Regions from separate parts of the Paenibacillus sophorae genome, predicted to be linked through region 1. Evidence: predicted binding sites of a transcription regulator. Region 1 holds the regulator's gene; each other region holds the start of a gene.

Region 1 (10,066 bases):
TATTATCCGCGACGCGCTCGGACAATATGTACAGGAAGTCAAACAGCGCGCTTTTCCGGAACAGCGCCATGCGTTCGGTGCGGATGAGAGTGTGCTGGAATCATTATACGGTGCGGCCGGAAAAGGAGCGAGATCATAATGAGAGTCGTTAGAACGGTAGAGCAGCTTCGGGAAGCAATCGGGTTTATGCGGCGTACCGGACAGGGGCCTGTCGGGCTGGTTCCGACGATGGGTTATCTGCATGATGGCCATGCAAGCCTGCTGCGGCGGGCGGGAGAAATGTGCGGTACTGTCGTCATGAGTATTTTTGTCAATCCGATTCAATTCGGACCGAACGAGGATTATGAAGCCTATCCGCGCGACGAACAGCGGGATTTGGAACTTGCGGAACGCGAGGGTGCCGATATCGTGTTTATTCCGACGGTAGAGGTGATGTATCCCCGCCCAATCCGCAGTAAAATCACGGTGTCCTCGCTTACGACGAGATTATGCGGCGCCTCGCGTCCGGGCCATTTTGACGGAGTGACGACGGTAGTCGCCAAGCTGTTTAATCTGGTCCAGCCTGAATATGCTTTTTTCGGACTGAAAGACGCGCAGCAGGTGGCAGTGCTTCGGCAAATGGTGGATGACCTGAACATGAATGTGGAGATCATCCCCTGCCCTATCGTACGTGAAGGCGACGGGCTAGCCCTCAGCTCCCGCAACGTCTATTTATCGGCCGAAGAGCGCCGTCAGGCGCTGGTGCTGTCCCGCTCGCTTCAGGAGGCCCGCAAAGCGTTAGAGGAAGGACGGGCGGCCACGACCGATGAAGTCCGGGAGCTGCTGACATCCGTCATTTCCGGCTCGCCGCTTGCTGACATTGATTACGCGGAAGTCTTGACATTTCCGGAGCTTGAGCCGCTTGAAGGTAACTTCCCGCTTACGAGAGCCGAAGGGGAGATCATAATGGCGCTGGCCGTCCGGTTCGGCCGTACGCGCCTGATCGACAATGTCATCTTTACGCCGAAGGAGGTCGCAGCGCTTGTATAGACATATGATGAAATCAAAAATCCACCGGGCGACGGTCACCGAAGCCAACCTGAATTATGTCGGCAGCATCACCATTGACGAGGATCTGATGGAAGCCGCAGACCTGCTGGAGAACGAGAAGGTGCAGATTGTGGACAACAACAACGGTTCGCGTCTGGAAACCTACGTCATACCGGGTCCGCGGGGCAGCGGCGTCATTTGTCTGAACGGTGCGGCGGCGCGGCTTGTTCAGCCCGGCGATACGGTCATAATTATTTCCTATGCGATGCTGTCCCGGGAAGAGCTTGAAGAGCATAAGCCCACGGTGGTGTTTGTGGACGAGAACAACCGTCCCGTTAAGCTTGACAATAAGGAGCTTCACGCGACGATTGCCTGATTTGGGTATCGGTCCCTGGAACCATGTAATGACTGCCACGCATGAAAGGCCGGCTCCGGGCGAACAATGAAGTCAGGCAAGCTGCACTGATCTCATTTTCGCAAGGAGGGATGGCTCCTATGTTTCAACAGATGTTTGCCGAAATGAACGAAATGCTCTCCGATATTGCCAGACAGCTGCCGGAGGCTCAGGGAGTAAGGCGGCATGAGCTTTTAAGCAAATACCGTATGCTTCGCAAGATGAGCGACGAAGCGCTGGATGAATGGCTCGCTTTTGCGGAAGCGCTCAGTCTGTTTCGCCAGAAAGTGGAGCTTACTGAGGTGCCGGAGCCGGAGACGCCGCTTAGCGGGGAAGACTCCGGAATTGAGATGGAGAATTTTGCGCGCGGTCAAGGGTATTACAAGCTGTTGATGTTTCCGAAATGCATCGAGCAGTTCAGCGTCGTCATTTCCCGGTATCCCAATAATCTGGCCGCACGTCTGTATCTGGCCATGTCCCATCTTCATCAGGGCGAAGCGCCCGCGGCGCGGGTTCACTTGGAACATATGCTGCCCCTGGTTCAGAGCCGCAAGCTGAAGGCGCATTTGTATAACGCTGTTGGCTGCATTGCGGCGTCGGGCCGCCGGTTCGATGAAGCGAAGGAACTGTTCGGGCTGGCGCTGAAATACGATCCGGCACTGCCTGAGCCAGACGCCAATCTGGAGGTCTGCAGGCGCGGCAGAGGCGAGCTTCAGTTCGGATTTCAGCTGGTTTCGCTATTATAATCGGGCGTTTAATTTGGTGCGATGCAGCTGCTGCTTTCCGGCGGTGTGCATCGCCTTTTTTCGCAACTTCTGTTATGCTGATTAAGAGTCTCGAATGAAAGGGTTTAGAATACATCATGAAATTTGCCGTGCTTGATTTTGAAACGACGGGAACCCAGTCCGTAGGTGAAATTATCCAGGTCGGACTTGCCATTATAGAAGAAGACCGGTCCATTTCGCGTGTGTACGGCTCCTACGTCAAGCCCGGAGGACCGATACCCCCTTTTATTACCGGCTTAACCGGCATTAAAGACAGCGATGTGCAGGACGCGCCCGAACTCGAAGAGATGATGATGGAACTGGTGCCTCTTCTGGATGATGTCGTGCTTGTTGGGCATAACGTCGCTTTCGATTTTCATTTTCTTCAGAGCGCTCTGGACCGGTGCGGTTATTTGCCGTTTCAGGGCCGTATTCTCGATACGATCGATTTTGTAAAAATCTGCTTTCCATCGCTCACCTCCTATCAGCTTGGAACCATCAGCTCCCATTTCGGACTTCTGCATGAACGTCCGCATCAGGCGGACAGCGATGCGCTGGCAACAGCGCACGTACTGCTGAAATGTCTGGATGAGCTCTACAGCCTTCCTCTGCTTACGGTGCAGCGGCTGACCGAGCTGTTTTCCGGTGAAGACAGCGATCTGAGCTGGTTTTTTGAGGGCTTGCTGAGCGAGCGCGAGCTGGAAACCTTCCAGCCCGAAGGTGATCTTAAGTTTTACCGCCAGCTTGCGTTAGCCGTGGGCGATTGGACGGAGCTGGCTCCTCCGCGCGAGGACGGCGACAATCCGGTGGAGCATATGTCGTTTGAGGCTTACTTGAACGAGATTACCGAGCGGCTGCGGAGCATCCTGCCCCAGTACGAAAGCCGGCAGGCTCAGGAAATTATGTTCGGCGAAGTGATCAAGGCGCTGGAAGAAGAGAGGCATCTGCTGATCGAGGCTGGAACAGGAACCGGCAAGTCGCTAGGCTATTTGCTTCCAGCTATTTACCAGAGCGTCCGCACGGGGCAAAAGGTAATGGTCAGCACTCATACGATCAATCTTCAAGATCAGCTCCGTGAGCGCGATGTTCCACTCTTGACCGCAGCCGTTCCTTTTCCGTTCAAGGCTGCTGTCTTCAAGGGTAGGGGACACTATTTGTGTCTGCGCAAGTTTGAACATAAAATAAATAAAAAGGATTACGCATCCCCGAGAGAGGATACTCTAACATCGGCGCAAATGATTGTGTGGCTCACGCAGACCGAATCGGGCGACGACGAAGAGCTGAATTTAAGCGGCCGGGGCGGCGATTTCTGGGAAACGGTGGCGAGCGACACGGACTCCTGCCTGGGACGGTCTTGCCCATGGTTCCGCAAATGCTATTACCATCGCGCCAAGCATGAGGCGGGCAACGCCGACGTGGTCATTACGAACCACTCGAAGCTGTTTGCCGACATGAAAGCGGGCCATCAGCTGCTTCCTGCCTATGAGTACCTTGTGATTGACGAGGCGCATCAATTGGAGGAAGTGGCCGGCAAGCACCTGGGCATGCATATGAAGCATTTTACCGTCTCGCATACGCTGAACCGCTTGTACAAAGACAGCCGCACCGGCCAACTGCCTGCTCTCCGGCAGATCCTCCAAAGCTCGGGCAGTGAGCAGGCCACCGAGTGGAGCGGGATCATCGACCGGCTGTACCCCGACCTCCTTACCGTAAAAGAGGCGTGGGATCTGCTCAGCGATAGGCTGTATGCACTGATACCCGAACGGTCCGACTCAGCGGCGGGAGAAGCGGGACAATTGGTGCATCGTCTTCTACCCGCCAAGAAGCCCAAAGGCTGGGAAGAGCTTGTTTCACTGGAAAGTACACTAAACTTGTCTTTAAGTGATATTATCCGCAAAGGCGATAAAATGCTTTCCGAAATGCGTGACCAGGAAGGCCAGTCCTCGGCCGACAGCCTTGTAACCGATGTTGGCGGGCTATTCAAGGATTTGGCTGATATCCGCGAGCAGGTACGTTTTTTTATGGGCATGAATGACGAAAATGTTGTATATTGGCTGGAGGCAAATGGAAATTACCGCAGCAAATCACTGCAGCTGTATGCCGTGCCCGTCGATGTCAGCGCGCAGCTCAAGGAGCTTTTCTTTGATAAGAAAAAAAGCGCCGTCCTGACGTCGGCAACCTTGTCCGTCGATAAATCGTTCCAGTATATGATCGACAATCTGGGTTTAAACGAAGCCCAGGAGGAAGGAAAGCTATCGACCGTACTGCTTCCTTCTCCCTTTAGGTACCGGGATCAGGCGCTGCTGGTCATTCCGCGGGATTTTCCAAGTGTGAAGGGAACCGTCGGCGACGCCCGGTTTGTCGATACGCTCGTTCATTCCCTGGCTGAAGCCGCAGTGACGACTCGCGGGCGCATGCTTGTGCTGTTCACGTCGTATAAGATGCTCCGGCAGGTATACGACCCTCTGAAGGAGGCACTCGCCTCCGAGGATATAGCGGTGCTGGGACAAGGCGTTGAAGGAGGCAGCCGAAGCAAGCTGCTCCGCCGGTTCCAGGAGAATTCCTCTTCTGTCCTGCTGGGAACGAGCAGCTTCTGGGAAGGAGTCGATATTCCCGGCGACGCACTAACATGTCTGGCAATCGTCAGACTGCCTTTTCAGCCGCCTAATCATCCGCTCGCGGAAGCGAAGGCCGAACTGCTGCAGGCACAGAAGAAGAACCCCTTCATGAAACTGTCCGTGCCTCAGGCCGTCATCCGTTTCAAGCAGGGCTTCGGCCGCCTTGTACGGACCGCACAGGATCGTGGCATTGTTATTGTTTATGATACCAGAGTAATCGAATCTTATTACGGAAAGTATTTCCTGTATTCCTTACCGGGACCTAAAATGGAGCATATGGCGACGGAACAAATGGTCCCCCGCATCGCCGAATGGCTGAAGCAAGACGGCGTATCCTAAGCGGGATGCTCGATTGGCCATTGTACAACATAGGCCAATCATTGTCTTTGCTTTTAAGGTATTCGATCGGCCATTGTACAACATAGGCCGATCTGCCGATTTTAATCTTTATGCGGGTTATACTGTAAGTAGATTCCGCCAATTGTCAAGCGTGTCCCGTCAGGGACGAAAAGCGATCCTTCATCCGCCTGATCAAGGTCCAAGCCCAACTTTCGCTAACGCCAATTTGCCGTTAGCGGGTGTCCAGAGGGCGGCAGCCCTTGGGGCCCTCCCTTTTAGGGAGGGTTTGGGAGGGTCCTATTAAAATGTAGGAGGAGAACTCATGAAATCGGACAAAATATCTGAAGCCGTCGTGCGCAGATTGCCTGTGTATCTGCGTTTTTTGAACGACCTGCAAAAACGCGAAATCGCCACTGTTTCTTCTCAAGAACTCGGACAGCGACTGGATTTAAATCCTGCGCAAATCCGCAAGGATTTGGCCTATTTTGGCGACTTTGGCAGGAAGGGCATTGGTTATGACGTACCTTACCTGATCGAAAAAATCCGTCACATCCTGAAGCTGGACCAGCAGATTAATGTTGTTCTGGTAGGAGCCGGGAATCTGGGTCAGGCGCTGTCCAATTACAATATTTATCTAAAAGACACAATGAAAATTACGGCCGTCTTTGATTCCTACCCGCCGAAGATCGGGACCAAGATCAATACGTTGACCGTTCAGCCTATGGAAGAGCTTGCAAGCACCGTACGTGAGCAGGGCATTCGCATAGGCATTATTACTGTGCCCGAGCAGGAGGCGCAAAAAGTAGCGGATATTCTCATTGGAGCAGGCATTGAAGCCATTCTGAATTTCGCTCCGGTTATTCTGAAGACACCGCCCGAGATTCGCGTGCATGCGGCGGACTTTACGACCGACCTGCAAAGTTTGGCTTACTATCTGCATGAAGGAAAGGACGAAGAAGAGCATGGGTACTAAATGGATGATCCGAAACGGAAAATTTGCCGTGCCTGGCGCGGATAAGCCTGTTCTTGAAGGATATATGGTAATTGATAACGATTTGATTACGTACATAGGGGAAGAACCGCCCGTTCTTGAAGAAGACGTGCCTGTCTTTGAAGGCAACCGCCTGCTGTTCCTACCGGGGCTTGTCAATACGCATGGGCACGCGGCGATGTCGCTGCTGCGCGGTTATGGAGACGATCTGGCCCTTCAAGTATGGCTTCAGGAAAAAATGTGGCCAATGGAAGGGAAATTCACCGGAGACGATGTCTACTGGGGAACCGCACTCTCGGTGCTGGAAATGCTAAAGGGCGGAACAACGACGTTTCTCGATATGTATGATCATATGGACCGGGTGGCTGAGGTAGCGGAAGCATCCGGAATACGCGCAGTCCTGATGCGCGGCGTCATCGGGCTGTGCCCGGCTGAGGTGCAGAATCAGAAGCTTGCGGAAGCGGTTGCTTTTGCAAAAAAATGGCATAACGCGGCGAGCGGGCGGATTACCGCCATGATATCGCCTCATTCGCCGTATACTTGTCCTCCGGATTATATCGAGAAATTCGTTCAGGCGGCGCATGACCTTGACCTGCCTATTCATACGCATATGTCGGAAACACGGCGGGAAGTGGAACAAAATGAAGCGGATTATGGCCTTCGGCCCGTTGCCCATCTGGAGAAGCTCGGGATGTTCACCCGGCCGTCGCTTGTGGCGCACGCCGTCCATCTGAACGATGAGGAAATCGAAATTCTTGCGCGTAATCAGGTTGGCGTCTCGCATAATCCGGGCAGCAATCTGAAGCTGGCAAGCGGCGTGGCGCGCGTTCCCGAACTGCTGAAGGCCGGTGTTACGGTATCGCTCGGAACGGATGGCGCGGCAAGCAACAACAACCTGGATATGTTCGAGGAAATGCGCCTGGCCGCACTGATTCATAAAGGAGTGTCCGGTGATCCGACGGCGGTTCCCGCAGGCGAGGCCCTCCGTATAGCTACGGAGTATGGCGCAAAGTCTGTATTCCTTAATCAAGTGGGCAGGCTCGCCCCGGGAATGAAAGCCGATTTTATCGCCATCGATATCGACCAGCCCCATCTGCTGCCGCATACGGACCTGATATCTCATACGGTATACTCGGCTAGCGCGAAGGACGTAGAGCATGTATGGGTCGATGGCAAGCAGATCATTAAGCACGGGGAATGCCTGACCTTGGACGAAGAGGCGATCCGCCGCAAGGCGCAGGAAGCATTCGAGGGACTGCTGAATCGGTAAATTTATAGAGCTTTCGCTGACAGCCTGTACGACTACTGGAACAAAGGAAACAAGAGCCTCGTCACTTTGGGACGGCGTTATTGTTTCTTCCTAGAAGGAGAGCTGCACGTTGAGAAAAAGGAGAAAATGGATTTTATACGGGGTGTTTCTGGCCCTGCTCCTTCTGTTCGGATTGTATCAATTTTTTGCCTACGTGCTGAAGGACCAATGGAGCGAGCGCAGTGCAGCCGAAGCTGCGGCGATTAGCGGGGCGGGCCTAACCGAGATCGAGAAAGCGCAGAAATCGGTATGGGACGAGAACTCCATTTATTGGGTGATTACCGGCAAAAACAAGGCCGGCTCCGATGTGATGGTGTGGGTGCGTTTTACTGTTGACGGCAAGCCGGCTCAAGGAGAGAACGCCGTGCATACGCAAGAACTGTCTCAGGGAGTCTCCGAGGAAAAAATGCGGCAGATTATCGCAGCCCAGGTTCCTGGTATCAAGATCGAACGTTTGCTTCCCGGAGCGTATAACGGCGAGTACGCCTGGCAGCTTTTTTATAAAGACGGGGACCGCTATTATTACCGGTTCTACCGCTTCTCGGACGGTGAGCAGATCGGCGACGGCTACAGCCTTCCGAACCGTTAACGAGGTGTAATACGAAGAACCAGCCACAACCTTGAGAGAGTGGCTGGTTCTTTTTTTATATGATAGGGAGAAATTAGAAGGTAAAATTTTAAATATTATTCACATTTGATTCGTTCTAGTATATACACCTATGATATACTACTAGTTGTATCGAGGCATGACAAAAAACATGCCGGTCTCGGATGGAACTAGGCACGCTACTTGGAAAGCAATAAAGTTTGACATCATTAGAGAGGAGGACGTTGTTTGAAACTTCGTCTAATGCCTGTATTGTTGACTGCACTGCTGTCTGCTGCGCTTCTGTTCGGCGGGTGGTTTTTGTACCGTGAGTTTGCCGTTCAAGAACCGCTTGAACAGATGGTTAGCAGTTATGAGGGTGTTAAGCAGTCCCATATTTCTATTAACCGCAATGAAGTAACTTTGAAACTCGATTTGCAGCCGGGCACGAAGCTTCGTGAACTGGTTCAATATATAAACTCTGAAGGCAAGTCCATAATCGGAGACCGGACCGTCAAGCTTGATGTGGAGGAGCATTCGAGCCAGGAGCTGGACGATTATTGGGATCAAGCGCTGTTTTCTGTAGCTGAGGCGATGGAGAGCCGCAAATATACGGTTATTCCGGAGACGCTGAAAGAGCTGTCCGCCCAGTATAAGAATGTTGCCGTTACAACGGAAATAGACGACAAGAATGTGTATGTGAGTTTGTCGGACGGCAAAAAGAGCAAATTTATTATTTTGCCGCGCGAGCCTGAAACGATGGGGGTATGGAACAATGCCTAAATGGAGCAAAGAAGTATTGATCGGATTTGTGCCGGTGCTGCTGATTTTTCTGGCTTTTCTGGGTATTAATATCGTGCCTGTTATCGTCGCGGCCGCCATGGTCGGCGCCCTGCTGGTTATCACCCATATGCGCGGCGGCATCGCCGTTAACGCGGGTGCGGAGAAGAAGCGTAAAAAGAACGGTCCGGCCAAACTGACGTTTGAAGAAATCGGCGGCCAGGATAGCGCAAAGCAAGAACTGCGCGAGGCGCTCGATTTTCTTATCCGGCATGAAGAAATCAGCAAGTTCGGGATTCGTCCGCTCAAAGGGATTCTTCTTACCGGTCCTCCCGGGACAGGCAAGACGCTGATGGCGAAGGCTGCGGCCCATTACACGAACTCGGTATTCGTGGCGGCCTCCGGCAGTGAGTTTGTAGAAATGTATGTCGGCGTCGGCGCCGGACGCATCCGCGATTTGTTCAAGGACGCCCGCACCCGTGCCGTTAAGGAGAACCGGGAGAGTGCCATTATTTTCATCGACGAAATCGACGTGATCGGCGGCAAGCGCGAAGGCGGGCAGCAGCGGGAGTACGATCAGACCCTGAACCAGCTGCTTACCGAGATGGACGGCATTTATAACTCGGAAACTCCGCGCATTCTGTTGATCGCCGCTACGAATCGTAAGGAAATGCTTGATCCGGCACTTCTGCGTCCCGGGCGCTTTGACCGTCATATTCAAGTCGATATGCCCGACAAAAAAGGCCGCAAGTCGATACTTGAGCTGCACGCCAAGAACAAGCCGCTTCACCCCGATGTCAATTTGGATAAAATTGCGGAGGAAGCTTACGGCTTCTCCGGAGCCCAGCTCGAAAGCGTGATGAACGAAGCCGCCATCTATATGATGCGCGATAATTTGACCCAAGTTGAGGAACGCCATTTGGCAATGGCGATAGACAAGGTCATGATGGGCGAGAAGACGGACCGCGAGACGAACCAGGAAGAGAAGAAGCGGGTAGCGATTCATGAGCTGGGACATGCCATTATGGCCGAGCTTCTGCGTCCGGGCAGCGTTAGTCAGGTAACCCTCACTCCGCGCGGTCAGGCGCTCGGCTATGTGCGGCATAACCCGCAGCAGGAGCAGTATCTGTATACGAAAGACTATCTTGAGGAGCAGATTATGATTGCGCTCGGCGGAGCGGCTGCCGAAGAAATGTATTACGGCGGACGGAGCACAGGCTCCCGAGGCGACTTCGATCAGGCCCTCGGTATTGTGG
Region 2 (10,066 bases), 1.6 Mb from region 1:
CACGATAAGGGCGGCGCTTTCGCTCATGAGAGCCGATAAGACGCTTCCTCTCCCAGTATTTCGCAGGGGTACCTTGCGACCGCCTCCCGGCCGTATTGCCGCAGTCGCGGCCTTGCATAGTGCAGCCGATGAAGCCTCGGAGCCGACCGGCGCGTTAAGCGGCGAAGCCTTCCGGAACATGGTTCTTCCCTTTCCGGAAGGCTTTTTTCATCGTATGGAGTTCATTAGAGAACGGGATAAAGCCTGAAAATAAGGCTTGACGCTTCTCAAAGACCTTGTATCCTGTAATAAGAAGCTTAATGTACGGCATGCTGATGAAATACGATGGCTGGCGGACAGGATTAGGATATTATGTTTCAGGGGGTTAGTAACTGGCATGAAGTTAATTACAGAAGTTGCGGCAGAGACGGGAATTCATGAAGATCATTTGGAGTTGTACGGCAAATATAAGGCCAAGCTGGCTCCATCCCTGTGGGATGAGATCAAGGGCCGTCCGGACGGCAAGCTGGTGCTGGTCACCGCAATCAACCCTACGCCCGCGGGGGAAGGCAAGACGCTGACGACGATCGGCCTGGCGCAAGCCATGAACAGAGCAGGCGTCAAGACAGTGGCTGCGCTGCGGGAACCGTCGCTTGGCCCTTGTCTTGGCATGAAGGGCGGAGCTACGGGCAGCGGAAAAGCGCAGATTGTTCCGGCGGACGAGATCAATCTGCATTTTACGGGCGATATTCATGCGGTGACGTCGGCCCATAATTTGCTGTCGGCCATGATTGACAATCATATATTCCAGGGCAATGAGCTCGGGCTGGACCCGCAGAAGATCGTATGGAAACGGGTTATGGACATGAACGACCGCAGTCTGCGCAGCATCGTGACAGGGCTTGGCGACGGCAACGGGACGGTTCGGGAGAGCGGGTTTCTGATCACCACCGCCTCCGAAATCATGGCTGTGCTGTGTCTGTGCGATAATCTGGCTGATTTGCGGGAGCGCCTTGGCCGGATGCTGATCGGCTATGACCGCGAAGGACAGCCGGTGACGGCGGGCAGTCTGAAAGCGGTGGACGCAATGACCGCCCTGCTGAAAGAGGCGATTAAACCGAATCTGGTGCAGACACTGGAGGGAACGCCGGTAATCGTGCATGGCGGACCGTTTGCCAATATCGCGCATGGCTGCAGCAGTGTGATCGGTACCCGTTACGCGCTGAAGCTGGGCGAAGTCGTCGTGACGGAAGCAGGCTTCGGCGCCGATCTTGGAGCGGAGAAATTCATGGACATCAAATGCCGCCAGTCGGGCCTTAAGCCTTCCGCGGCGGTATTGGTCGTTACGGTGAAATCGCTGAAGTATAACGGCGGTGTCCCTAAGAGTGAGCTGTATGCCGGGAACCGGGCCGCGCTGATCGCCGGACTTTCCAATATGCAGCGGCATATCAAGAATTTACGGAAATTCGGCGTTCCGGTGCTGGTGGCCCTCAATCATTTTGAAGGCGACAGCCAAGCGGAAATTCAGGAAGTGCTGGCGGCCTGCCAGCGCCTGAATGTGCCTGCCGCCATTTCCAAGGCATGGGCCGAGGGCGGCGCCGGGGGTCTGGAATTGGCGACCGCGCTCAAGAAGCTGCTGTCCGGATCGGATACTTCCGCTTATGCGCCGCTGTACAAAGACGAACTGGACATCCCGTCCAAGATCGGCAAAATCGTCAAGGAAATATACCACGGCGCCGATGTCGCCTTCAGTCCGGCGGCCAAACGCAGTCTGGCGCTGATCGAAAGGCTCGGCTTAAGCCATCTGCAGGTGTGCATGGCCAAGACGCCTTATTCCTTCTCCGACCAGCCGCGCCTGCTTGGAGCGCCCGAGGGCTTCACTGTTCAGGTTCGCGACATAACGCTCTCGCTGGGAGCCGGATTCGCCGTTGTTGTTACCGGCAGCATTGTCACGATGCCGGGACTGCCGGCTAAGCCTGCCGCCGAGGGCGTGCAGATTGACAGGGAAGGAACGCTGATCGGCCTTTTATAATTTAACATTTTTAACTTTTAAATAAATTTACAGCCTCCGGGTTCGCCAGCGAATCCGGGGGTTTTTTTACGGAAAGATTGAATTCCTTCCTTACCGCCGGCAAATCGCTTGAAGATACGGTGTACCGAAAGACCGGCTGCTTTAGCCTGTCACTGACATAATGTGCGGGCAAGCGGGCAAAACTAATACGGACTTTTTCCGAAATTGAATATTTTAAATTGTGAACACTTTGTTAAAAAACGGAAAAAAGATTGAAATGTGATTATTATCACAATATAATGATGGCATTAAGTGAAATAAGTCACACTCACTTAATATTCCATAAAAAAGAGAATTTTTCAAAATGGAGGAGGAAGAAATCATGAAAGTAGCTGTTATCGGGTGTACCCACGCAGGAACCGCCGCTATTGTCAATACCGCCCAGCTGTACCCGGAGGCCGAGGTTACCGTGTATGAGCGAAACGACAACATTTCGTTCCTGTCCTGCGGCATTGCGCTGTATGTCGGAGGCGTTGTGAAGGACCCGCAGGGGCTGTTCTATTCTTCCCCGGAGAAGCTGGCTGAGCTTGGAGTCAAGACCAATATGCGCCATGAGGTTGTCTCCGTTGATACGAAGAACAAAACGCTGCGCGCCCGCGACCTAAGCACAGGCAAGGAATTCGACGACACCTATGACAAGCTGATTGTAACGACAGGGTCTTGGCCGATTATGCCGAAGCTTGAGGGAATTGAGCTTGATAACATTGTGCTCTCAAAGAACTTCCAACATTCCAATACGATTATCGAAAAAGCTCAGCACGCCAAGCATATCGCAGTTGTTGGAGCCGGCTATATCGGCGTCGAACTGGTCGAGGCATTCCAGCTTAACGGTAAAGAGGTCACGCTGATCGACGCGGAGACGCGCATTCTAAGCAAATATCTCGACGCCGAATTTACAAATCCGATTGAACAGTCTCTAAAGGATCACGGCATCGAACTGGCGCTGGGCGAAAAGGTAAGCTCCTTCAAAGGCGAGAACGGCAAAGTCACGACAATTGTTACCGATAAAGGCGAATACAACGCCGATCTGGTCATCCTTTGCATCGGTTTCCGCCCGAACACGGAACTGCTGAAGGGGCAGGTCGATATGCTCGGCAACGGAGCGATTATCGTGAATGATTATATGCGCACCAGCGCTCCGGATGTCTTTGCTGCCGGGGATAGCTGCGCGATTCACTATAACCCGACCGGCAAACACGCCTATATCCCGCTGGCTACCAATGCTGTACGCATGGGCACACTAGTTGCCCGCAATCTGGTCAATAATACGATTCCTTATATGGGAACTCAGGGTACTTCGGGTATCAAAATTTACGAGGACAACATTGCGGCAACCGGCATGACCGAAGCAGCCGCGAAGCATGAAGGAATCGAAGCCGAAGCGGTGATGATTAAGGACAATTACCGTCCGGAATTCATGCCTTCCTTCGAAGAGGTTCAGCTCAAGGTAGTCTTTGAACGCTGCACGCGCCGTATTCTGGGAGCACAGATCATGTCGAAAATGGATTTGACCCAGTCGATCAATACGATTTCGGTCTGCATTCAGAACCGCATGACGGTCGACCAGCTTGCCTTCATCGATTTCTTCTTCCAGCCGCATTACAATAAGCCTTGGAATTTCCTCAACACCGTCGGCCTTCAGGCGCTGCCGAAGTCTGCGGACAGCAAACAGCCGGTCAGAGTTTAACGGGTAAATTCCCCGCATTTAAACTACATGTTATCGAAAATATCGCTTGAAAACCGGTGCCCAAGCGGCTCCGGTTTTTGTATTTTTCGCAGCAAATAAACGCGTATCCGTATACATAATTCTTCCAATTTACGGAAGCGGTTTAAATTTTGACACACCAGTGAAAATTTTCACTTGTTGTTTTCTTCAAGTGATAATTATCACGTAAATGTGAGGGGCGAAGCGCTACAATGAGACCTAAAGGAAAAATTTAAAGTAAATATTAGAAGGAGACAGGTAACATGGCTTATAACAAACCGCAGCAAATAGCCGAAGTGACGGTGGAGAACGGCATAAAGAAGGCTCATAACCCTCTGGCCACCGTGCTTATCCTCGGATTTCTGGGAGGAGCGTTCATCGCTCTAGGGTATTTGCTTGATATTCGCGTCATTGCCAGCGCGCCGAAGGAATGGGGGTCCATCGCCAGCTTTATCGGGGCCGCGGTGTTCCCGGTCGGGCTGATTCTCGTGCTTCTGGCAGGGGGCGAACTGCTGACCGGTAATATGATGGCTGTACCGCTCGCAATGTTTTCCAAGAAGATTTCGTTTGGAGAGACGATTAAGAATCTGATTCTGATTACGCTGAGCAATTTGGCGGGAGCACTGTTTGTGGCATATTTCTTCGGCCATGTCGTCGGTCTGACCGCCGACGGCGTTTACCTCGATAAACTGGTCGATCTGGCGGAGCATAAACTAGACGTCACTTTCCTGCAAGCTTTCATCTCGGGTATCGGTTGTAACTGGCTTGTCGCGCTGGCTGTCTGGCTGTCCTACGGCGCAGACAATTTCAGCGGCAAAATTATCGGCATCTGGTTCCCGACCATGGCTTTCGTCGCCATCGGATTCCAGCACGTTGTCGCTAATATGTTCCTTATTCCGGCGGCCATTTTCGAAGGCCATTTCTCTTGGGGACAGTACATTGGCAATTTCGTGCCGGTCTGGCTCGGCAACCTGACAGGCGGAGCCCTCTTTGTAGCGGGCGCCTACTGGAACGCCTACCTGCGCAAATCCCCTGCGGCGGTTCAATCGCTTGACAGTGTAGCGTCCGCAGGTGTGAAGAAACACGCATAATTCCCGCAGTTAACGGGAATAATCTTCTTTAAATAATAAGAATGTCCAACCAAACAAAGGTACCGTCTTCCAGTGGAGCGGTGCCTTTTTATTTCCGTATTCGACAGACAATTACGACAAAACAAAGTTCGCCGTAACAGCTATCGGTCCGGGGGAACGAAACCGAAGCTTACGGCGAAATCAATAGGGAGTATTTCATGTTTTCTATTACCCGGCAATTGCCGGAACGAATCAGCTATTCCGGGCACGATTCACCTTTACGCAAGGGGACGTTCGATTATACAATAACAGCAGTGAAAATAAGGAGGGCTGCGGGTATGGAAAAATTAGAGAACGGCGTATTTCCGGCGGTATGCCCGCTGGATTGTCCCGACACTTGCGGGCTTCTTGTGCATAAGAAAGACGGCAAAATTGTAAAAGTCGAGGGAAATCCCGAGCATCCGGTTACGAGGGGAGCCATCTGCAACAAGGTCAGGCATATAGCAGAGAGTATCCATCATCCGAAAAGGCTGACGACTCCGCTTCGCCGGGTAGGACGCAAGGGAGAGGCCGTATTCGAACCGATCGGCTGGGATGAGGCGATTGCTGAAATAACTGGAAAATTCCGCCAGTTATCGGAGGAATACGGCCCGGAGAGCATATTGCCGTACAGCTTCTACGGCAATATGGGCGTGCTCAGTGTGGAGGGCATGGACCGCCGGTTCTTTAACGCGCTTGGAGCGAGCCGTCTGGAGCAGACAATCTGCAATGCCGCCGGAAACGCGGGCTGGAAATATACAATGGGCTTCAGCGGCGGGACAAGCCCTGAGGATATCGCGAACGCCGATCTGATCATCGTCTGGGGCGGAAATATCGTCAGCACGAACATGCATCAGGTCGTCCTGGCGGAGCAGGCCCGGAAGAAGGGCGCCAAGATCGTTGTCATCGACGTGCACTGCAACCGCACGGCGCAGTGGGCCGACTGGTTCCTGCCGCTCTATCCGGGGACGGATGCGGCGTTGGCGCTCGGCATCATGCATATATTATTCCGCGACGAGATGACGGACGCGAGTTTCCTCAAGACTTACACGGTGGGGCATGAAGAACTGCGGAAGCAGGCGGAAGAGTATACGCCGGAGGCCGTAGCGGCCATTACGGGCATCCCAGCCGAAGACATTGAACAGTTGGGTAAACTGTACGGAGAGGCGACGGTGTCTTTTATCCGCATCGGCAACGGGCTTCAGCATCACGACAACGGAGGCATGGCGGTGCGCAGCATCGCCTGTCTGCCTGCACTGACCGGACAGTGGTTGAAGACGGGGGGAGGCGCGACCAAGGGCAACAGCGGATATGCCGCGATGAATTCCCGGGCGCTGGAGCGTCCTGATCTTCGCCCGAACCCGCGGGCGCGCAGCATAAATATGAACCGGATCGGCGAAGCGCTGGAAATGACGGAGCAGCCGATAAAGGCGCTGTTCGTCTATTGCAGCAATCCGCTCGTCGTCGCGCCGGACGCGGAGCGGGTGCGGCGCGGATTCGCGCGAGAGGACCTGTTCACGGTCGTGCATGATCTTTTTCTAACCGATACAGCCAGGTATGCCGATATTGTGCTGCCCTCGACGTCGGCTTTTGAGAATACCGATTTGTACAGTTCTTACTGGCATCATTATATCCAGCTTCAGGAGCCGGTGCTAGCAGCCCCGGGGGAATGTAAGAGCAACGTCGAGCTGTTCTCCCTGCTTGGAAAGGCCATGGGTTTTGACAAGGAGGCTTTTGGGCAAAGCGAGGAGGAAATGATCCGTGAGGCGCTGGACTACCCGCGCAATCCGTATCTGAACGGAGTGACGCTGGAGCGGCTGAAAGCCGAGCGCCATGTCAAACTGGATATGACGCCTAAAGAACGGTATCTGGATAACCTGCCCACGCCTTCCGGCAAAATTGAACTGTATTCACGGACGATGGAAAATGCGGGACTGCCGCCGCTGCCAACCTATACTCCGCTTGTCGAAGGCTTTGACGGCATCCGGCGTCCGGATGAAGGGGATAAATATCCGCTTATGTTCATATCGCCGCCGAACCATAATTTCCTCAACTCCACCTTTTCCAATGTCGGGAAGCATCAAACCTTAGAGAAAAGGCCGACTCTGCAAATTCATCCCGCGGATGCGGCGGAGCGGGGAATTGCCGACGGGGATGAGGTCAAAGTGTACAACGACCGCGGCATGATACAGATTTGGGCGGCGGTAACCGACCGGATGCTGCCCGGTACCGTCATCAGCCAGGGGCTGTGGTGGGAAGGAAAAGACCGCCCGCAGCGGAGCAATGTGCTTACCCCGGACCGGCTGAGCGATATGGGGAAGGGAGCGACCTTTTTCTCCGCAACAGTTGAGGTTGAACTGCGTTAAAGCGTCAATGCATAAGCTTGCCCCAAACGTCAGTTAGGCGTAATACTAGGGTGGTAATAACTGACACATAGATTACAGGGGATGTATAGGCAGATGAGGTTTTTGGACAACTATCCTAGAGAAGTCAAAGTATTTTTGATTGCAAGCTTGATTAACGCGACCGGCAGCGCGCTGATGTGGCCGCTCGTTACGATGTATGTGTTTGACGAACTCGGACGGAGCATGACGGACGCCGGACTCGTCATTCTGGTTCAATCGCTTGGCGGCATTGCCGGGCAGCTGCTCGGAGGCTCCCTGTATCATAAGGTCGGGGTGAACAAGCTGATTGTCGGCGCGCTGGCCTTAAATGCGCTGGCTCTGTTCGCTCTCCCTGCGGCAAGCGCCAATTGGACGGCGTTCATGATTGCAATGGGCCTCGTTGGTCTGTTCAATTCGCTGTCCATGCCTGCCATTCAGGCGTTTATCGGCTTCCGGTTCGCCGGGCGGCGCGCAAGGAACCGTTCCGCCTGAGTCCAAGAAAGGGCAGTCCCGGCCTGTATCCAATTGGCAGCTGCTGGGCAACACCAGGATTTATCTGTTCATGGCTCTCGGGTCGCTATTTCCTGCTGATCGGCAACTCCATCTGGAATACGGGAGTGTCGCCGTTCATTATTTCGGAAGATTTGCCGAAGAAATATTACGGCTTCCTGTGGACGCTTAACGGCATTCTGATCTTCGCGGCGCAGCCGCTGGTGAGCCTGATCAGGCGCTGGTTCGCGGCCGAAGCGGCGGCCCAAATGACAGCGAGCGCTTTTTTCTATCTGAGCGGCTATGCTGTGATTCTGGCACTGCCGAGCTATAGCGGCATGCTGCTGGCGATGCTGCTGACGACGCTTGGGGAAATGCTGATTTCTCCGGCCATGCCGGCGTATATCTCGGAGCACGCCGACCGGGGAGCTCCGTTCTATCTTGGGCTGACCGGCGGAATCGGCTCGGTTGGCAGAGTGCTGGGACCTTACTTCATGGGAAGCCTGTACGATGAAGGGGGATTGGCCAAGGCCGCCTGGCTGGCCTGCGGAGTGGCGGCGCTGTCGGTGGGATTCTTCCTGATTCATGCGTATGGCAGCCGCCGCGCGCCGCTTGCGGAATCGGCGGGATCGGCGAAGTCGGCCTAACCGGGGCGCGAGAAGGCAGCTTCAATAAATCGGCGCTTATTCTGTGCGCCGTTTATATGCAAGGGGGATACGAAAATGCTTCACATAGACAGAGAGACGATGTCGATCCGCTTCTCGGAATTTCGCGACGTTCGTGAGCTGATTATGCTGGATCATCTGATATGGACCGAGGATACGGCTCCCGCGGCCTTGTCGTGGCGGTCGAGCGAGGACTATTTGCTGCATGCGCCTCCCGGCTCCCAGCTAGTGGCGGTGAAAGGGGACACGCTGTGCGGTTATGTCGGCTTCGGCTGTCCTACCGGAATGAAGAGCAACCGGCATGTCTATGAGATTCATATAGCCGTCCATCCGGATTGGCAGCGTTTGGGAATCGGTCGAAGCCTGATCGAAGCGGTTAAGGAGCTGGCCTCGGAACGCGGCATCCGCAAGCTTCGGCTGCGCGCGCTGTCCTGCAACGCAACGGCCCTGGCATTTTATGGGCAATGCGGGTTCGATGAAGAAGGGCGATTGCGGGAGGAATTTTACCTTGCAGGCCGCTATGTGGACGAGGTATTTATGAGCTGCCGTCTCGTGTAATCACTTAAACGAAATGAAAGCGGGGATCGTCATGAAGATCATATCATTGAATGTGGGGATGCCGATTTCGACCCTTTATCGCGGAAAATCGCTGGAGACAGGCATCTACAAATCTCCTGTAGAGGGGCCTGTGCATGTGTCTGCAGGCGGGCTGACCGGGGATGGACAAGCCGATCTAGTCAATCACGGAGGACCCGATAAAGCCGTCTGCGTGTATCCGTCAGAGCATTACCCTTATTGGGAAGAGTGGCTGGGCAAGAAGCTGGGCTACGCCGCCTTTGGGGAAAATGCGACCACCGCCGGGCTGCTCGAAACGGAAGTGTGCATCGGGGACATCTACGAGGTCGGCAGCGCGCTTCTTCAGGTGAGTCAGCCCCGGTATCCCTGCTTCAAGCTCTCGCAAAAGCACGGTCCCGCGGATATGCCCGCGCAGGTGCTGAAGACAGGCTTCAGCGGCTTCTATTTCCGTGTGCTGCGCGAAGGGGAACTGGCCTCCGGCTCGGCGGTAGTGAAGATCTCCACCGGTGACGGCGGAGTGCCGGTATCGCGCGTGCTGCATATGATGGAAGCCGGGCGCGGGGACAAGCGCGGCCTTGAAGAACTGGTCCGGCTAAGCAGCCTTGCGTCCGGCATCCGGGCGAAATTCCAGGCGTGGCTGGACGCAGGAGAATAAGTGGCGGGACCCTTTTCGGACCGCCGTTCATCTTTTCGCAGCCAGGAAAAGTACGCAAAGATACTGCATAGTGACGCTGCATTCACCTCAGATCATTTACCTCAGCATCTTCCACTCGCTGCGCAGCATACCGTATACGGCATGATTGACATAGCCTGACGGCAGCAGCTCGGCTTCCCGGATTACTCCTTCCAGCACGAAGCCAAGGCGCTGGGGAATAGCGCGGCTTGGGGTATTGCCCGTTGCGCAGCGGATTTCTACCCGGTTCAGCTCCATCTCCATCAGGGCATGGTCGATAAACACCCGGCAGGCGCTCGTCATGTATCCCTTGCCGCAATAGCCCTGGCCGAGCCAATAGCCGATGCCGACAGACCGGTTATGCCAATCGATTTCATGAAATCCGATAACGCCGGCGAATTCGCCGTCCACCCAC
Region 3 (10,066 bases), 220 kb from region 1:
CTTGGCATGGACGTAACGGTCGTCCATCTGATGGAAGACCTGATGGAGCGCCAGTTGGACCATACCGCTGCTTCGATGCTGAAAGCGGAACTGGAACGACAGGGCGTCAAGTTCGCCATGGGCAAGCAGACGGTGGAGCTGACCGGCGATGAGCGGGTAAGCGGTCTGCGCTTTATCGACGGTACGGAGCTGGAAGCGCAGTTTGTCGTTATGGCTGTCGGCATCAAGCCGAATGTGTCGGTGGCGAAGGCCAGCGGTATTGAAGTGAACCGGGGCATCGTGGTGAACGACTACTTACAAACGTCGCTTGCGGACGTGTATTCCGTCGGCGAATGCACCGAGCACCGCGGCGTCTGCTACGGCCTGGTAGCCCCGCTGTTCGAGCAGGGCACCGTACTCGCGAAGCATTTATGCGGCGTGGAAACCAAGCCTTATGAAGGTTCGGTCGTCTCGACCAAGCTGAAGATTTCCGGCGTCGACGTCTTCTCTGCCGGGGAATTCATCGATACTCCGGAGCACACGGTTATTTCCGCCAAAGATGACTGGAAGAGAACCTACAAGAAAATTTTGCTGAGGGACAACATCATTGTCGGCGCCGTTCTGTTCGGCGATGTGACGGAATCCGGCAGCCTGCAGAAACTGGTGAAGCAGGGCGCAGTGATGACCGACGACATTTATGCGGACGTTATGGGCACCGGCTGCTGTGGCGGAGGCGGGGCCAAGAAGACGGCGTCCGTCGAAAGCATGTCTGACGAGGAAATCGTCTGCGGCTGCAATGGTGTGACCAAGAAGGCGATTGTGGACGCCATCACCGATAACGGCTTCACAACCGTGGACGAAATCAAGGCCTGCACCGGCGCTACACGATCCTGCGGAGGCTGTAAGCCGGTCGTGGAACAGATTCTGCAGTACGTGCTCGGCGACGGCTTCGAGCAGAGCGCGAAGACCGGGATTTGCAGCTGTACGACGCTCAGCCGGGATGAAATTGTGGCACAAATCCGGGCCAAAGGACTGACAACGACCAAAGAGGTTATGAACGTCCTTGGATGGAAACAGGAAGAGGGCTGCTCGAAATGCCGTCCGGCGGTCAACTATTATCTGGGCATGATCTATCCGGATACGCATGAAGACGAGAAGGAATCCCGCTTCGTCAACGAACGGATGAGCGCGAACATTCAGAAAGACGGCACATTCACAGTCGTTCCGCGGATGTACGGCGGGGTGACCACTCCGGAAGATCTGAAGCGAATTGCCGATGTCTCCATCAAGTATGATGTCAAAGTCGTCAAAGTAACCGGCGGACAGCGTCTGGATCTGATCGGCATCAAGAAAGAGGATGTGCCCAAAGTATGGGAGGAGCTGGACATGCCTTCCGGCTATGCTTATGCCAAATCGCTGCGGACGGTCAAGACCTGCGTAGGCTCCCAGTTCTGCCGGTTCGGCACTCAGGATTCGATGAGCATGGGAGCGCTGCTGGAGCGGAAGTATGAACGGCTTGATTTCCCCGCCAAATTTAAAATGGCCGTGAACGGCTGCCCGCGGAACTGCGCGGAATCCTGCACGAAGGACATCGGCATTGTCGGCAACGATGGAGGCTGGGAAGTGTTCATCGGCGGCAACGGCGGCATCAAGCCGCGGATAGCAGATTCTTTCTGCAAAGTGAAGACGGACGAAGAACTGGTGGGGATCTGCTCCGCCGTTATGCAGTACTACCGTGAAACCGGTAATTACCTGGAAAGAACATCTGAATGGGTGGAACGAATAGGGCTGGAGCATATCAAGACTGCCATTCTGGACAACGAAGAGGAGCGCAAGGCGCTTGCGCATCGCATCGACTTCGCCTTGACCCAGGTTCAAGATCCGTGGAAAAAAATGCTGATCGACGGCGCGACACGCTCCGCGCTGTTTGAAGCGACGGAGATCCGTTAAATCAATCCGGGAAAAAGGAGAGAGGGCAATGGAAGCAGCAAGAAAACCCTATGCCGCAGGCAAGGTGGAAGAATATCTGAAGCAAATCGGCCGTGTGATCGTTATCGAAGGCAAGGAGCTGGCCGTGTTCCGCACTTCGGGGGACGAGTTCTACGCTCTGGAGAATCGTAGTCCCCATCCGAAAGGCGGCCCTCTGGCCGAGGGAATCGTATCCGGATACTACTTGTACGACCCGCTGTACGATTGGAAAATCGATTTACGCACCGGCGAGGTTCAAGCGCCCGACAAGGGACAGGCGGCGGCTTATCCCGTTCAGGTTGATGGAGACACTGTGGTTATCGCAATTTAAGGATATTATAGAGAAAATAATGGGGTGTTAGGGGCATGTTTACGCAAAGTGTGGAAAATATTATTGAAGCGGCGGTTGCCAAACGCGACAAAATGAATGAAAGCTTGCCGCGTTATGCATTGGCGGCGCTGCTTGCCGGCGCTTATGTCGGTATCGGCATCATCCTGATCTTTACTTTGGGGGCGCCTCTGGCAGCGGCCAAGTCGCCTTTCCAGCCGCTCGTAATGGGAGCAACCTTCGGCATCGCGCTGACGCTGGTCATCTTTGCCGGTTCGGAGCTGTTTACCGGAAATAACATGTTCTTTACCGCCAGCACCCTCGCAGGCAGAACAAGCGTGTGGGATACGATCAAGAACTGGATTATCGTCTTTCTAGGCAACCTTGCCGGCGCGCTGCTGCTGGCCTGGCTGGTGCAAGGAACGGGACTCTTCAAGGCCGCTTCCCCTGATCATCTAATCTTTGCAGCGGCAGCCAAAAAGATGAGCCTGCCTATTTCCGAATTGTTCTTCCGCGGCATTCTGTGTAACTGGCTGGTCTGTCTGGCGATCTGGATGTCGTCCCGGGTGAAGAGCGAAGGCGCCAAGCTGGTGCTGATCTGGTGGTGCCTGCTTGCCTTCATCGCCAGCGGCTACGAGCACAGTGTGGCGAACATGACACTGATGAGCGTGGCGCTGCTGCTGCCGAACCATCCGGAGACCGTCAGCTTGGCCGGTTGGCTGCATAACATGATCCCGGTCACGCTGGGCAACATGATCGGCGGCGGCGTATTCGTCGGCATGGCTTACTGGGTTATTTCACCCGTCCGTTCCGTCCGCAGCAAGCAATAGGATTCAAGTGTATGAGAAAGAACGGCAAGTCTCCGGGTGATTGGAGGCTTGCCGTTTATTTTTTTACCGAGCAAAGCTATATGAAAATATTGTTTCTGAAACAGAAGAAAAAAAGCGCCCAAACAGGGCGCCCTGACCACGAAAATCAAAGGGTCAAAAAACACGAACAATTTATGTTTCACTGAGGAAGGAATAGGGTAAAATAGTGGGGATGTTAGATTCGGCAAATCTCGTTAGGACACAGCTCACAGTGGCAAATGTCCTGCAGCATCTCAATATTTTTTATAACAATCATGCCGTTCTCGTATTCTACGGCGTCTTTTTTGCGCAGATCGCTAAGCATGCGGTTAACACTCTCGCGTGTCGCGCCAATCATGTTGGACAAGTCGGTATGCGTAATTTTTTTGTTAATCAGAATGGCGTCGCCGTTCTTCTCGCCGTAGGTGTTGCTCAGACGTATCAGCGTGGAGCAGAGCGCGCCCGGTTTGCCGTACATCATCAGGTCGCGGAACTTAGTCTGCGTCAGGCGGTGATGAATGCCCATCCATTTCATAAAGTCGATGGCAAAATCACAGTGCTGGCAGATCAGAATTTCCAGATCTTTGTGTTCAATCACACCGACCTCGCTTTCCTCGATCACTTCGGCGGTGAAGCTGTGCTTCGTGCTGAAGAAAGGATCGGCTTGACCGACCATGTCGCCAGCTTGATACATATAAAGTATGAGTTCCTTGCCTTCATCCGTGGACTTGGTGAGCTTGACGCGTCCGCGTTTGAGATAAAACAGTTTATCCGAGTAGTCGCCTTCCCAGAATAAATGAGAGCCTTCCGGAACTAACCGTTCCTTCATCGTTACCAGCAGTCTGTTAAAGTTTTGTTCGGAGAAACAGTTAGTGTTTCCGTGGGCTTCGATAACATTCGTATGATCTTTCATAATCGATATCCCCCTTTATTCCCTCAGTTTTTCAATAAATTTTAAATTAATTATACAATGAAATTCTTCATTGTGGGTGGAAAAATCACGGAAAAAGTGTCTAATTTTCAACATTGTGATTATTTTCACTTCAAAAGCGTGATTTTTAGTGTGATTTCTAATAGGTTTTTTCAATGAACGCTGTTATCCGTTACCCGAGACGGGGGAAAATAGCTTTTCTTAATATAAAACATGGTTAAGCCTTAGGCAAGTAGAATGTGATTTAAGACACAACTTTTTAAGAGCTGACATCGCCTGGTCAGGGCAATGTACACTAACGCATAGAGTCTATGATGAATGCTGAACGCGTTCCATTCAAATTGGGAGACCTATACGTTTACGCCCATGCTTTTTCATATAGAAATAGCATTTCGAATTTGGCTGCACGCGGCATAATATCGCTCAGTGATTTTTTTACGGAGTGCGTTAATTTAGGTTGGGTATCTCGTGAATCAATGTGTGGAACTAATCGGTGATTTACTTTTCTTTCATATGAGAGGATGCTGTGGCTTCTCGGCAGCCGGCCGCATGATTCAGAATCCCATTATTCAGAGCAGCATGTTTGTTGAACAGCTGCGTGCCTTTCCGTTATACTTGTGGACGATTGATACATACTATATGAAGAAGTTATTTTTAACGGGATTTTATCCAGAATGGTTTGAAGCATCCCGGATCGGTGGCGTGTTGGAGCACGAATGCTTCTTTTTCTAGAATTCCTCAGTTTTAATTTAAAATTAGGAATAATAGCATAGATAGTTCTACTAACAAGCGACAACCTATGCAATTTCCGGATAAAGGCATTGATTTCTTCTATAAAACGATTGTTATCCTGAGAGTAATGAGCATAGAAAAAAGCAGATATAGGAAGGATGGCCCTAATAAAGTTCTTTAGTGTAAGCGGTTTTATAATAGAAGAAAAAAATTTTTGTACTTTGTGAAAGATTTCACTATACAAGTTGCACATGATGTGATATTATCAATTTTGTAGAGAAGAACAACACACAAATTGACAGGAGGACGAGGGAAATGGCAGTTAAGAATGAAGTAGCCGCCCAAGTGCAACAACCAACCGCTGAAGAATATATTCAGACTCTGGTGGATAAAGCGAAGAAAGCTCAAGAAGCATTCATGGCTCTCGATCAGGAACAAGTTGACAAAATCGTTCATGCTATGGCGCTGGCCGGTTTGGACAAACACATGTACCTGGCAAAATTGGCTGTTGAAGAAACAGGCCGTGGTGTTTATGAAGACAAAATCACGAAGAACATTTTCGCAACGGAATATATCTGGCACGGAATCAAGTATGACAAAACAGTAGGCGTAATTGAAGATAATGTTTACGACAGCTTCCAAAAGATTGCTGAGCCGGTCGGCATCGTAATGGGCATCACTCCGGTAACCAACCCAACATCCACCACGATGTTTAAAGCGTTGATTTCCATTAAGACGCGTAATCCTATTATATTCGGTTTCCACCCGTCCGCGCAAGCTTGTAGTGCCGCAGCAGCAAAAATTTTGCATGACGCAGCAGTAAAAGCAGGCGCTCCTGAGAACTGCATCCAATGGATCGAGCAACCGACCATGGACAAAACCAACGCATTGATGAACAACGACGGCGTGGCTCTGATCCTGGCAACAGGCGGATCCGCAATGGTTAAAGCGGCATACAGCTGCGGCAAACCGGCTCTTGGCGTAGGCCCTGGTAACGTGCCTGCCTTCATTGAGAAGAGCGCTAATATCGATCAAGCGGTTAATGACATCATTCTTTCCAAAACTTTTGACAACGGCATGATCTGTGCATCCGAGCAGGCTATCATCATCGAAGAGCCGATTTTCGACCAAGTGAAGAAGAAATTGATCGCCAACGGCTGTTACTTTGTTAACAAAGAAGAAGCTGCCAAGCTGACCAACGGCGCAATGAACGTGGAAAAATGCGCGGTTAACCCGGTAATCGTCGGTCAATCCGCTGTGAAAATCGCCGAAATGTGCGGAATTCAAGTTCCTGCAGGCACCAAAATCCTGATCGCCGAACTGGAAGGCGTAGGTACTAAATACCCGTTGTCCGCTGAAAAGCTGAGCCCGGTTCTGGCTTGCTATAAAGTTAAGAATGCCGATCAAGGTATCGAACGTGCGGCACAAGTTGTTGAGTTCGGCGGTCTGGGCCACAGCTCTGCTATCCACTCCAACAACGAAGAAGTAATCATGAAGTTCTCGAACCGTCTGCAAACCGGACGTATTCTCGTCAACTCGCCTTCGACTCATGGCGCGATCGGCGACCTCTATAACACGAACATCCCTTCGCTGACTCTGGGCTGCGGATCGTACGGACGTAACTCGGTATCCCAAAACGTTACTGCCATTAACTTGATCAACGTGAAAAGGGTGAATCGTCGTACCGTGAATATGCAATGGTTTAAAGTACCGGATAAAATTTACTTCGAAAAAGGTGCAACTCAGTACCTGGCCAAAATGCCTGAAATCACTCGTGTTGCAATTATCACCGACCCGGTGATGGTTAAACTCGGCTACGTGGAAAGAGTAGAACACTATCTGCGTCAACGCCAAACTCCTGTAGCGATCGAAGTATTCTCGGAAGTTGAACCGGATCCGTCGACAACTACGGTGGAAAAAGGCACGGCTATGATGAACAGATTCCAGCCTGACTGCATCATCGCTCTAGGCGGCGGTTCCCCAATGGACGCTGCTAAGGGAATGTGGCTGTTCTACGAACATCCGGATGCTGACTTCGAAGGCTTGAAACAAAAATTCTTGGATATCCGTAAACGGGTTTACAAATTCCCGAAACTGGGTAATAAAGCTAAATTCGTTGCAATTCCGACAACTTCGGGTACGGGTTCGGAAGTAACCTCCTTCGCGGTTATTACCGACAAAACTTCTGGCAACAACACGAAATATCCGCTGGCCGATTATGAGCTTACTCCTGACGTAGCCATCATCGATCCGGAATTCGTATACAGCCTGCCGAAGACTGCCGTTGCCGATACAGGTATGGACGTACTGACGCATGCCATCGAAGCGTATGTATCCGTTATGGCGAGCGACTACTCCGACGGTCTGGCTATCAAAGCTATCCAACTGGTATTCCAATACCTGGAGAAATCCGCTCTGGAAGCCGACAAGCTTGCCCGCGAGAAAATGCACAACGCATCGACGCTGGCCGGTATGGCATTCGCCAACGCGTTCCTGGGCATCAACCACAGCTTGGCGCATAAATGGGGCGGTCAATACCACACGGCTCATGGACGCACCAATGCCATCCTGATGCCGCACGTTATTCGTTACAATGCGAAGAAACCTTCGAAGTTTGCTGCGTTCCCGAAATATTCCCACTTTGTGGCTGACGAGCGCTATGCTGAAATCGCCCGTATTCTGGGACTGCCGGCTCGCACGACGGAAGAAGGCGTCAATAGCCTGATCAACGCAATTCGCGATATGAACAAAAAACTGGGTATCGAAGAATCGTTCCAACAACTGGGCTTCGATCCGAAGGATTTCGAATCCCGCGTAGACTACCTGGCAGACCGCGCATTCGAAGACCAATGTACAACTGCCAATCCGAAGCTTCCGCTGGTAAGCGAACTTGCCGACGTATACCGGAATGCCTTCTACGGCAGATTTGACAACTAATTATTAGGTCTAAATCAGGGTTAAAATATATAAAGAAACAAGCTCATTGACAGTTCAAACTGGGATTGAGGTTAAAGTGACAAATATCACCAAAAAGATGCTATATGGTGATATTTGTCACAGTTTTCTTCGGGAAAGTAAACTAAGATGTTTATATAAGATCCCAGTTATTGAACATCAAATGTGAATTTTGTTACAAATAGCAGCATGGGATCACGAGACACGGGATTAACCTTCAAGCCCGCGATCTCTACAAATCATATAAATATATGGAGGGATTAGCATGTCGGTGATTGAAAGAGAAGTACAAGAGATTAAGTCGGGGTGGCGCAATTTTGTAAGTGGCAAATGGTCTAAGAAGGTTAATGTCAATGATTTCATTGACAAGAATATCAAACCTTATGAAGGCAACGAACAGTTCCTCGTAGGTCCAACTAGCAACACTAACGAATTGTGGAAAATTATTTCCCAATTGAGCAAGGAAGAAAGAGAAAGAGGCGGCGTGTGGGATATTGATCTTAACACGGTTTCCACCATCACTTCTCACAAACCTGGCTACATCGACAAGGACAAGGAACAAATTGTAGGCGTTCAAACGGACGCGCCTTTCAAACGTTCGATCCAACCGTTCGGCGGTATCAAGATGATGATCGATGCTACTAAAGCATACGGCTTCGAACTTCCGAGCAGCATTGTCGACATGTTTACGAATATCCGCAAAACGCACAACCAAGGCGTATTTGATGCATATACATCTGACATGAGAGCTGTGCGTAAAGCAGGTATCATCACGGGTCTTCCGGATGCTTACGGTCGTGGCCGTATCATTGGTGATTACCGCCGCGTTGCTCTGTACGGTATTGACTTCCTAATCAAGGAAAAGAAACAAGAACAACTTAACCTTGAAGTGGATTCCATGAGCGAAAGTGTCATTCGTCTCCGCGAAGAGCTGTCGGAGCAAATCCGCGCTCTGAGTGAACTGAAAGAAATGGCTGCCGCGCACGGATTTGATATTTCCAAACCTGCGAACAACGCCAAAGAAGCTTTCCAATGGGTATACTTCGGCTACTTGGCTGCCATCAAGGAACAAAATGGTGCGGCTATGTCTTTGGGCCGTGTATCCTCCTTCCTGGATATCTACGTGCAACGTGACGTTGAAGAAGGTACACTGACTGAAGAAACAGCTCAAGAACTGGTTGATCATTTCGTTATGAAACTGCGTATCGTTAAATTCCTGCGTACGCCTGAATACAACGATCTGTTCTCCGGTGACCCAACTTGGGTTACGGAATCCATTGGCGGCATGTCCGTTGACGGCAGAACTCGCGTCACTAAGAACAGCTTCCGCTTCCTGCATACACTGTACAACCTGGGACCGGCTCCGGAACCAAACCTGACTGTTCTGTGGTCCGAGAAGCTTCCTGAAGGATTCAAGAAATATTGCGCCAAAGTATCCATCGAGACCAGCTCGATTCAATACGAAAATGATGATCTGATGCGTCCGATTTACGGCGATGACTATGGTATTGCTTGCTGCGTATCCGCAATGCGCATCGGTAAACAAATGCAGTTCTTCGGCGCTCGCGCTAACCTGGCAAAAGCTCTGCTGTATGCAATCAACGGTGGTGTGGATGAAAAGTCCGGCGCTCAAGTAGGACCTGAATTCCCGCGTGTTACTTCCGAAGTTCTGGACTACAATGAAGTTATGAAACGCTTCAAACCGATGATGGAATGGCTTGCAAAGACTTATGTCAATACGCTGAACGTTATCCATTATATGCATGACAAATACTCCTACGAACGTATCGAAATGGCGTTGCATGACCGCGACATTCTGCGTACGATGGCTTGCGGTATCGCTGGTCTGTCGGTTGCTGCCGACTCCTTGAGCGCTATTAAATACGCCAAGGTTAAACCAATCCGCAATGAACAAGGTATCGCTATTGACTTCGAAATCGAAGGCGAATTCCCTTGCTACGGCAACAACGACGATGCGGTTGACAGCATCGCAGTTGAACTGGTTGAATCCTTCATGAACATGATTCGCAAACATCAAACTTATCGTGATTCCCTGCCGACTCAATCGATTCTGACGATTACTTCGAACGTTGTATACGGCAAGAAAACGGGTACTACGCCTGACGGACGTAAAAAAGGCGAACCTTTCGCACCGGGTGCTAACCCAATGCACGGACGCGACAAGAAGGGTGCTCTTGCTTCCCTGAGTTCCGTAGCTAAACTGCCTTATGAAGACAGCCTTGACGGTATTTCCAATACCTTCTCGATCGTACCTAAGGCACTGGGTAAAGATGAAGAGGGACGTAAATCGAACCTGGTATCCAT

The links. Region 1 encodes Rex, which represses fermentation and respiration genes when NADH is low (regulators of the CRP and FNR family bind a similar motif). Its sites were predicted from a motif close to TTGTGAAATATTTCACAA; they were not measured.
Region 2: a site for Rex is predicted at 3,896-3,913, ahead of KP014_RS01265 (formate/nitrite transporter family protein). Genes of this name have one in related genera too.
Region 3: a site for Rex is predicted at 5,008-5,025, ahead of adhE (bifunctional acetaldehyde-CoA/alcohol dehydrogenase). Genes of this name have one in related genera too.

What each region holds. Positions count from the first base shown of each region.
Region 1 covers NZ_CP076607.1:4,568,497-4,578,562, reverse strand. Annotated here, with positions in the region: gene panB (3-methyl-2-oxobutanoate hydroxymethyltransferase) at 1-139, shown strand, start outside; gene panC (pantoate--beta-alanine ligase) at 139-1,029, shown strand; gene panD (aspartate 1-decarboxylase) at 1,022-1,405, shown strand; gene KP014_RS22125 (tetratricopeptide repeat protein) at 1,525-2,169, shown strand; gene dinG (ATP-dependent DNA helicase DinG) at 2,286-5,144, shown strand; gene KP014_RS22115 (redox-sensing transcriptional repressor Rex) at 5,467-6,117, shown strand; gene KP014_RS22110 (amidohydrolase) at 6,107-7,405, shown strand; gene KP014_RS22105 (cell wall elongation regulator TseB-like domain-containing protein) at 7,515-8,033, shown strand; gene KP014_RS22100 (hypothetical protein) at 8,280-8,813, shown strand; gene KP014_RS22095 (AAA family ATPase) at 8,806-10,066, shown strand, end outside.
Region 2 covers NZ_CP076607.1:274,879-284,944, reverse strand. Annotated here, with positions in the region: gene KP014_RS01280 (hypothetical protein) at 74-247, shown strand; gene KP014_RS01275 (formate--tetrahydrofolate ligase) at 377-2,011, shown strand; gene KP014_RS01270 (FAD-dependent oxidoreductase) at 2,373-3,737, shown strand; gene KP014_RS01265 (formate/nitrite transporter family protein) at 4,019-4,846, shown strand; gene KP014_RS01260 (molybdopterin-containing oxidoreductase family protein) at 5,164-7,230, shown strand; partial or broken gene KP014_RS28525 (MFS transporter) at 7,324-8,384, shown strand; gene KP014_RS01245 (GNAT family N-acetyltransferase) at 8,460-8,960, shown strand; gene KP014_RS01240 (MOSC domain-containing protein) at 8,992-9,633, shown strand; gene KP014_RS01235 (GNAT family N-acetyltransferase) at 9,730-10,066, opposite strand, start outside.
Region 3 covers NZ_CP076607.1:4,783,671-4,793,736, reverse strand. Annotated here, with positions in the region: gene nirB (nitrite reductase large subunit NirB) at 1-1,929, shown strand, start outside; gene nirD (nitrite reductase small subunit NirD) at 1,958-2,278, shown strand; gene KP014_RS23235 (formate/nitrite transporter family protein) at 2,314-3,105, shown strand; gene KP014_RS23230 (hypothetical protein) at 3,117-3,290, shown strand; gene KP014_RS23225 (Crp/Fnr family transcriptional regulator) at 3,320-4,036, opposite strand; gene adhE (bifunctional acetaldehyde-CoA/alcohol dehydrogenase) at 5,102-7,723, shown strand; gene pflB (formate C-acetyltransferase) at 8,007-10,066, shown strand, end outside.